DNA from 4 places in the Pseudomonas triclosanedens genome. Region 4 is predicted to be linked to each of the others. Evidence: riboswitches for the same ligand, from Rfam matches in the RefSeq annotation. Region 4 holds a riboswitch; each other region holds the start of a gene.
What was found. Region 4 has a riboswitch for cobalamin ahead of btuB (TonB-dependent vitamin B12 receptor). Riboswitches for the same ligand answer to the same signal wherever they lie in the genome.

Region 1 (2,194 bases), 1.0 Mb from region 4:
ACCGAGGACAAAGCCGGCGCCGACCAGAGCGCGCCCCGGCTGGCGCTGGGGCCGGATGCCGAGGTGCGCGAAGGCCGGCGTCGCCGGGCGTCGCCAGTTATCCACAGCCGTGCCCTGGCACAGTGGGAACGGCAGGCGCTGGCGCAGGCGCTCCAGCAGAGTTTCGTCGCCGAGCATCTCGCGCAGGTGGCGCATGCGCGTTTGGCCGTCTCCGGCGAGATCGAGGAACAGATGCAGCAAGGTTTCCACCAGCAGTGGAGCCTGCGCGGCGGGAACCGCGGCCAGGGGCGGGCAGTCCCGGGCATGGCGGGGTGGGCAGCCGGCCACGCCGAAGGCGAGCTGCGGGGCTTCGTCGGCGGACATGGCCGACAGCCAGATATCGTTGGGATGCTCCAGCATCGCCAGGGACTCGCCACCATCCAGTTGCACACCGAACTTGGGTGACAGGCCGTGGAAGCGCGGTGTGCGCTCCAGCAGGTCGAGCAACTGGCGGGCCAGCGGCCCGGCGTCGAAGCGCGTGGCGATGTCCAGGCCGATGGCGGGGCTGACCAGCAGGTTGCGCACGTCGTCGGCCGCCAGCTCGCGCGGGCCGAGGCCGGCAGCCAGCAGGTCGGCGCTCAGCGAGCGCTCGGCGCCGGCATGCACGCCGCGAATCTGCAGGTTGGCGCGGTTGGTCGCTTCCAGCACACCGTCGGCATGGCGTTCGGCGGCCTCGGCAATGGCGCGGGCTGCGCGGGCATCGAGTTGTCCACAGGGCAGCTTGATACGGCAGATGCCGCCATCGCGGGAGGCCACGATGCGCAGCAGGCCAGGGCAGGCCGAAGGACGGACGGACAGGGAGGTCGATTCGCTCACGGGGTCACCAGGGCTGGGTCGCGGTGACCTGCGAGCCCCCCGAAAGGGACTTCACGACATCAAGACACCCCGCTCGATGTGCGCACACGCGACTGGTCTCGTCGGCAGGTCTCCTGGCTGGCAGGTCGGCATCCGACGCGGCCTTCCCGGTTACCCAGTGGCCAAACCGAATGCCGGAAACTCCAGGTTTCAGACGTTCGGGACTGCGCGGACTCGCTGCATACAGTTGCGGGGGCAGCCACGGTTGATCCGTGTTCCCTCTTCGGCCCGGTCGGAAGCATCGCTCTGTCACTTGCGAAGCATCCTGCGGGCACCGACGATGCGGGTATTATGCCTGCTTTGCCCGACGGCTGGAAAAGCCTCCCCGTCGGATCGCCCGTCGTACCCCTGAGGAGTACCCATGACGCCCTGGCTGATCATCGTCGGCATCGGCGAGGACGGTTATGCCGGCCTCGGCAAGGCAGCGCGCCGCGCATTGCTCGACGCCGTCGAAGTGATCGGCGCGCCGCGCCAACTGGAGCTGCTGCCGCCCTGCGTGCGCGCCAATCGCCGGGCCTGGCCCAGCCCCTTCAGCCTGGAGCCGGTGCTGCGCCGCCGTGGCCAGTCGACCTGCGTGCTGGCCAGCGGAGACCCGATGCTGTTCGGTGTCGGCGCCAGCCTCGCCCGGCAATTGCCCAGCAGCGAAATGCGCGTTTTGCCAGCGCCCTCGTCCGCCTCGCTGGCCGCCGCTCGGCTGGGCTGGGCGCTACAGGACTGCACCTTGCTGTCGCTGGTGGCGCGACCGCTGGCGGCGCTCAACGCGCACCTGCGGCATGGCGCGAAGCTGCTGGTGTTGAGCAACGATGGCACGAGCCCGGCGGCGGTAGCGGCATTGCTGCGCGAGCGAGGCTTCGGCGCCAGCCGCATCAGTGTGCTGGAGCATCTGGGCGGCGAGGCCGAGCGACGCATCGACGGGCTCGCCGCCGACTGGGTACAGGCGGAAACCGCCGCGCTCAACCTGCTCGCGCTGGACTGCGTGGCAGGCGAGGGCGCACGCCGCCTGCCGTTGACTACCGGCCTGGCAGACGGCTGCTATCGCCACGATGGGCAACTGACCAAGCGCGACGTGCGTGCGGTGACCCTGGCGCGGCTGGCGCCGATGCCGGGGGAGCTGCTGTGGGACGTCGGCGCCGGCTGCGGCTCGATCGGCATCGAATGGATGCGCGCGCACCCAACCTGCCGGACACTGGCTATCGAAGCCAACGATGGTCGCCAGCAGCACATAGCATTCAACCGCGACGCCCTGGGCGTACCAGCGCTGCAATTGGTCTGCGGTGCCGCGCCCGAGGCGCTGCGAGGG
Region 2 (2,194 bases), 190 kb from region 4:
CACCGACTGGCTGGCTACCGACGTGCTCAAGTACCACCGCACCCTCGGCAGCGTACTCAACGCGCTGCTGGGCGCCGGCCTGAGCCTGCGTCATGTGGAGGATTGGGGGCCGAGCGCCTCGCAGGTGCAGGCCGACCCGGCGCTGGCCGAGGAGCGCGAGCGGCCGATGCTGCTGCTGGTCGCCGCGCAGCGCTGAGCGGCCGGGCGTGGCTGGCTATGCTGGAAGCATCGCTGCCGTTCCGTGCCGGAGATCGCCATGCCCACGCCCGTTGCCGCTGTCCGCCCCAGCATCATTCCCTGTCTGCGCTACCGCGATGCGCCCCGTGCCATCGACTGGCTGTGCGCTACCTTCGGCTTCCAGCGGCAACTGGTGGTGGCCGACGAGCATGGCGGCATCGCCCATGCGCAGCTTGTGCTGGAGGATGGCAGCGGGCTGGTGATGCTCGGCTCGCTGCATGACAACGAATACGGCCGCCTGATGCGCCAGCCCGACGAGGTTGGCGGCTGCACCCAGAGCATCTACGTGGTGGTGAAGGATGCCGAGGTGCTGTACCGCGCGGCGGTGGCTGGTGGCGCCCAGATCGTCATCGACATCAAGGACGAGGACTACGGCGGCCAGGGTTTCACCTGTCGTGACCCGGAAGGCCATATCTGGAGCTTCGGCACCTACGACCCCTGGCACTGACAGGTTTCGAAACACATCCGTAGCCGGCGCGCCAAGGGTGCCGCCCGCCCTCGGCCTGCCCGGCGGCAAGCCGCGACCTTGACGCTTTCCCGCCCCGAGTGTTCATATTTCCGACGTTTCAGGTGCCCTACGCCGCCGTGCGCAGGGTGAAACGGGAAGCCGGTGCGTCGCCCTCGTGCGATCAGTCCGGCGCTGCCCCCGCAACGGTAAGCGAGCGGAGCATCCATCGAGCCACTGTGCCACGGCATGGGAAGGCGGATGCCCCAGGACCCTCGCAAGCCCGGAGACCGGCCCGGAACGAGTTTGGCAAACCCGCGGTGGGCGGGCGTGAGCCGGTTCCCGGGGCACGCTCGTTCCGGGTGTCGCTGCGCCGCCTGCGAAATATCCATTTCGAGGCGATCACCTTGCACTTCCCTTTCCCCGATTCCCTGCGCGCTTCGCGCTGGACTCCTTCGTTATCCCTGGCCTGCCTGTGCCTCAGCCCCGCGCTGGACGCGGCGCCGCTGAGCCTTGCCGACGAGATCGTCAGCGCGCCTTCGGTGGAGTCCACCACCGTCGCCGACATGGCGCTCTACGGCAGCAAGCTGGAGGTCGTCGATCGCCAGCAGATCGAGCGCGCCGGCCCCAGCGCCGACATCACCCGCGTCCTGCAGATGTACGTGCCAGGGCTCTTCGTGGTGCCGAAGAACGGCCCGTTCGACTACGGCACCTACTCGCTGCTCGGCGGGCGCAACGACGACACGCTGATCCTGCTGGACGGTGTGCGCCTGAACAATCGCCTGTACGGCGGCATCTACCTCGACACCCTGCCGACCACCGCGGTGGAACGCATCGAAGTGCTCAAGGGTGGCCAGGGCCTGCTGTTCGGCACCCAGGCTGTATCCGGGGTGATCAACATCGTCACCCGCAGCGCGCACAGCCGCCAGACCGCCGGCGAGGTGAACCTCGGCCTGGACACCTTCAAGGGCCGCAGCGGCGACACCCGCGTGGAGAAAGTCGTGCAGAACGGCCTGGGCGACCTCGGCCTGATGGCCTACGTCAGCCATAACCGCTCCGATGGCTACCAGCCGTTCCGCGACCGCGACATGACCGACACGGTCAGCGACAAGCGCCGCTCCTACAACGTCAACGTGTTCGGCGGCAAGGCCGTCCAGGCTCTTGGCGACGCCTCGCGCCTGGAGCTGTTCTACCAGTACGCCGACGCTGACCTGGACTTCGCCCGTCCGACGTCCAACCGCCATACCACCAACGACCGTGTCCAGCAGATCGCCACCGCCACCTTCCAGCAGAGCCTGGGCGAGGACTTCAGCTGGTTCGCCAAGACCCACATCAACGACTGGGATACCCGCTATACCCGCGTCTACAACCTCGAAGGTGGCGGCACCCGGACGCTCAACCACAACGACTACTGGGGCTTCACCGACTGGGGTGCGCAACTGGAGGGCAAGGCTCGTCTGGCTGGCGGCCACGAGTTGGTCTTCGGCAACGACAACCAGTGGTACAAGGGCC
Region 3 (2,194 bases), 990 kb from region 4:
AGGCCGGCAACCAGCGTCATCGTCATTCTCCTGAAAAAACAGCCCCGCAGGCGGCAGGGCCGGCTGCGGGGTCGAGCATAACGGTGAATCAGGCCGCCGGCGCAAAACGGCGGAACAGCCAGGCCGCCAGCAGGCCCAGAGCCGCCCAGAACACCGCGTTGGTGACCAGCGAAGCGATGATGAACTCATGGGCGACGCTTTCCGGCGCAAGGCTGGAATGCACTTCCGGCTGTGGCGCGCCGATCACGTGCGGCACCACCAGCAGGACCAGGCCCACACCGCGCAGCACTCGGTTGCGGCCCAGTACCAGCAGCGCGAGGCCAGCGGCGGTCGATGCAGCGGTGGCGATCCACCAGGTCTGGCGCAGGGTCAGGTCGGCGGCGGCGGTGCCGGGCACCTCCGGCGGCAGGCCAAGCGACGGCGCCAGGGTGAACACCGCAAAACCCGCCAGGCCCCAGAGCAACCCTTCGGACACCCGGCTCGGTTCACGCAGAGTGAACAAGCCGGCCAGCATCAGGGCGAACCCCACCGCAACCACCAGGTTGCCGCCGGTAGTGGAAAGGATGCGCTGCCAACCGTCCTCCGGCTCCCAGGCTTCCTCGTCGTGATGATGGCCGCCATCGGCGTGCTCGTGGCTGTGCTCTTCGACGAGCGTGGCGGCGGGCTCGGCTTTCTCGTAGGTCTCCGCCTTGAGGATCAGCGGGGAAACCCAGAGCAACTGGACCACAGTAAGCACCAGCGCCGCGATCAGACCGGCGAACCCGGCGGTCTGGGCGATACGTTTGATCATTTCATCTTTCCTTTTCCGCACACCGCGTCGCGCGCGTCGGATCACCGCGGGCGAATGGCCCACGGTTGTTCTCCAGCGCAACGTGGCCAACGCGCAGCCGACTGAACTCAGAACCGCATCAGTGGCAGGGGAAGCCCGCGCTATGACGGGTATCGTGGGCGGCGTTGTGCACCGCATCGATATGCGAAAAGCCGGCGAAATACACCAGCAGCGCACCGAGCAGGCTGGCGCCAACGGCCAGGGCGATGCGTTTGGAAAGGGGGAGTGAAGTGGTCGACGCGTGCGTCAGGGTGCTGCTGGACATGAACGTTCCCTCTGAAAATCCGAGTAGAGAACGCAGAGGTTGAACGCATTCGAACGCGCCGCAATCGGTCGCGCCACGGCCTGCGCCCGCCCACCGCGGGTTTGCCAAAAACGAAGTTTTCCAGGCCGGTCTCCGGGCTTGCGACGCCAACCGGAAACTCCGGCCGGATGGGCCAGCCTTCCCATGCAGTTCCTGCACAGTGGCTACTGACGACCCTCGATGCGCTTACCGTTGCGGGGGCAGCGCCGGACTGATCCTTGCGGACGCACCGGCTTCCCGTTTCACCTCGCGCGCGACGGCGCGAGACACCTGAAACCTCGGTAGCTGACCATGAAGCCCTGCAAGCGTCAACCGATCCCCGGCGATTGACCACCCCGGCGCCGCTGCGTAGCCTTGCCGCTTCGAGGTTCTCCGGCGCAGGCCGGAGCTAAGAGGGAACGTGGAAATCTTCGGATGCGCCACGGCTGCCCCCGCAACTGTGAACAGCCTGTTCTTTCACACGCCACTGCCGACCACGGCGGGAAGGCGAAAGAACAATCCAGGGCTGTGAGCCAGGAGACCTGCCTCGAACAGCATCACGACAACCGGGCGGGGTGATCCGGTGGCGACCTTCGTTGCGCGGCAAAACCGCGTGCGCGCCCTTCATCCGCCTTTCGAATTCCGCTTACGAGGCGCGCATGAAAACCCTGGCCAAACTCCCCGTCACCATCATCACCGGCTTCCTCGGCGCCGGAAAGACCACCCTGCTCCGCCACATGCTGGATAACGCCGAAGGCCGCCGTATCGCGGTGATCGTCAACGAGTTCGGCGAGCTGGGCATCGATGGTGAAATCCTCAAGCAATGCTCCATCGGTTGCAGCGAAGAAGAGGCCGTGGGCCGTGTCTTCGAACTGGCCAACGGCTGCCTGTGCTGCACCGTGCAGGAAGAGTTCTTCCCGGTGATGCGCGAGTTGGTGGCGCGCCGTGGCGAGCTCGACCAGATCCTTATCGAGACCTCCGGGCTGGCGCTGCCCAAACCCCTGGTGCAAGCCTTCCAGTGGCCGGAAATCCGTAACGCCTGCACCGTGGACGCGGTGATCACCGTGGTCGACAGCCCGGCG
Region 4 (2,194 bases):
CAGTTCGTCCTGCTGCCAGTCGTAGCCCAGGGTCAGCGTGTGGCCCGGCGCGAAGTCGATATCGTTCTGCCAGGACGCCGTATCCCGGCGGCTGTCGAAGCGCGAGTAGAAAGCGCCATCCTGGTAGGCATCGGACTTGTCCTCGCTGCGCCCGGCGGACAGCGTCACCCGCCAGGGCTCCAGCGGAGCGAAACGCGCATTGCCGCCGATCACCCGCAGCACGCCGTCGTTGTAGGCATCGAAGCCTTGGGTACGGCGGCTGTTCACGGTGTCGAAGTCATTGTGCGAATCGGTTTGCAGCAGGCTGCCATCCAGCTCCAGGCCGTTGCCGAAGCGATAGCCGGCACGCAACGAGCCGGAAAGGTTGCGGTAACCGTCGCGGTCCGGCTCATGGCCGCTGGCGCCGTTGGCCTTGGCGTCGATGCCGGCGGTGTCCAGGCTGGAAACGCCGAGACTGAACCAGCCGCGCCCATCGCCGGCGGAAACGCCCGCGCCGCCTTGATAAGTACGCTGGCTACCGGCGCCGGCGTAAGCCCAGGGGCTGAACCCTGCCTGCGCGCCCTTGCGCGTGAAAATCTGGATGACCCCGCCGATGGCCTCGGAGCCGTAAAGACTGGAGCGCGGCCCGCGCACCACCTCGATACGTTCGATCAGCTCCACCGGCAGATCCTGGAACGACGCGCCGCCAGAGGACACCGAGCCGGCCTTGACGCCATCGATCAGCACCAGCACATGGTCGGATTCGCTGCCACGCAGATAGAGGCTGGTGGCCTTGCCGGGGCCGCCATTGCTGGCCAGGGAAATACCCGGCAGCCGGCGCAGCAGGTCGGGAACCGATTGCGCCTGGCTGCGCTCGATGTCGGCGCGGTCCAGCACGCTGACCGAAGCGAGCGCCTGCTCGGTGCGGCGTTCGGTGCGGGTGGCGGTAATCAGTTGATCGTCGAGCGCCAGCGGCTCGCCGGGAGCCGCCTGGCCGATGCAGGAAAAGCCGCCCAGCGCCAGGGCTGTCGGCCATAGAAGAAAATGCTTCACGTGTACTCACTCCGCCGCTCTCACCCGCGCGGCTCTGACCAGTAAAGGCAGGCGGAGGACGGAAACGCCCCGGGGCACGGAGGCCGGCCAGAGCGAGCGACAGCGCCTCCCGCGATGCCATGCGTGCAGCAGGCCGGTCTCCGGGCTTGCGAGTGGAGCCTTGGCAGACTCCCGGAGCCGCGCCTTCCCATGCCTGCGGCACAGTGGCGAAATGCGGCTCGATGCTCGCTTACCGTTGCGGGGGCAGCGCCGGAATGTTCGACCCGGCGGGGTCGAATTCACCGGCTTCCCTGTTTCACCCCCGACTTGCACCGGGGGCACCTGAAGCAGGCGCGCAGCTTAGTGGCTGTCGCCAGCCACGGTCAATTGCGGCGACCTGTCACCCCCTGGGTGAAAAAGCGTGCCGGCGCGAACGCCGTTGCCTCCTGGCACCAGCGCAGCCAGATCGAACGCAACTGGCCGACAGCGGCCCGTGCCTGTCGGCGCTGGCCTTCCAACAGCCAGCGATTGTCCTGCAGCGCCATCAACAGGGCGTCCTCGACCTCATCCAGCGCGTGCTGCCGGCCACTACGCGGCCCGCCGTCGAGCAGCAACTGCCGCAACCGCGCCAGATAGGCGTCCCGCGCTCGCCGCAGCGGCCCGCGTGCGCTACCCAGGCTATCGCGCAGGAATAACACTTCATCCGCCAGCGCCAGACCGAACAGCCCGCCCCGCCACTGGGCACGGCGTTCCTGCGGCAGGCTGTCCTGGTATTGCACCAGACGCAGCAGACGGTCGGCACTGCGCCCATCGAACCAGGCCTCCAGCCTGGGCAGCGGCCCACGGGTCAGCCGTGCCAGGTCGGCCAACAGCGCACCGAGCACCCGGCGATAGTGGCGCCGCCCTGGCCGCAGCTCCACCAGGTTGAACACCAGCACCGCGAACCCCACGCCCAGCACCGTCGCCAACGCCGAATTGAGGAAGTGGTCCAGGTCATAGACCATCTGATTGCTCGGCCCCACGTTCTTCACGAAGAAGATGCAGAAGGCCGAGGCCATCGCGGCGATGGTTGGCCGTGTCATGCACAGCGCCGCAATGAACAGCGGTATGCCGAGCACGCTATAGAGCGCAGCGAATCCTTCGCACAGCGGCAGGATCAACAGCACGGCGACAGCCGCCACGG

Region 1: linked by a shared signal. The riboswitch ahead of cobG (precorrin-3B synthase) and the one ahead of btuB (TonB-dependent vitamin B12 receptor) in region 4 are both predicted to bind cobalamin.
Region 2: linked by a shared signal. The riboswitch ahead of OU419_RS07320 (TonB-dependent receptor plug domain-containing protein) and the one ahead of btuB (TonB-dependent vitamin B12 receptor) in region 4 are both predicted to bind cobalamin.
Region 3: linked by a shared signal. The riboswitch ahead of OU419_RS03575 (CbtB domain-containing protein) and the one ahead of btuB (TonB-dependent vitamin B12 receptor) in region 4 are both predicted to bind cobalamin.

Annotation. Positions count from the first base shown of each region.
Region 1 covers NZ_CP113432.1:736,461-738,654, forward strand. The annotation lists gene cobG (precorrin-3B synthase) at 1-855, opposite strand, end outside; cobalamin riboswitch at 942-1,188, opposite strand; gene cbiE (precorrin-6y C5,15-methyltransferase (decarboxylating) subunit CbiE) at 1,256-2,194, shown strand, end outside.
Region 2 covers NZ_CP113432.1:1,551,564-1,553,757, forward strand. The annotation lists gene OU419_RS07310 (class I SAM-dependent methyltransferase) at 1-196, shown strand, start outside; gene OU419_RS07315 (VOC family protein) at 257-685, shown strand; cobalamin riboswitch at 789-995, shown strand; gene OU419_RS07320 (TonB-dependent receptor plug domain-containing protein) at 1,090-2,194, shown strand, end outside.
Region 3 covers NZ_CP113432.1:750,729-752,922, reverse strand. The annotation lists gene OU419_RS03585 (cobalamin biosynthesis protein) at 1-20, opposite strand, end outside; gene OU419_RS03580 (CbtA family protein) at 89-790, opposite strand; gene OU419_RS03575 (CbtB domain-containing protein) at 909-1,094, opposite strand; cobalamin riboswitch at 1,201-1,422, opposite strand; cobalamin riboswitch at 1,482-1,676, shown strand; gene cobW (cobalamin biosynthesis protein CobW) at 1,772-2,194, shown strand, end outside.
Region 4 covers NZ_CP113432.1:1,739,725-1,741,918, reverse strand. The annotation lists gene btuB (TonB-dependent vitamin B12 receptor) at 1-1,032, opposite strand, end outside; cobalamin riboswitch at 1,147-1,372, opposite strand; gene OU419_RS08240 (FUSC family protein) at 1,395-2,194, opposite strand, start outside.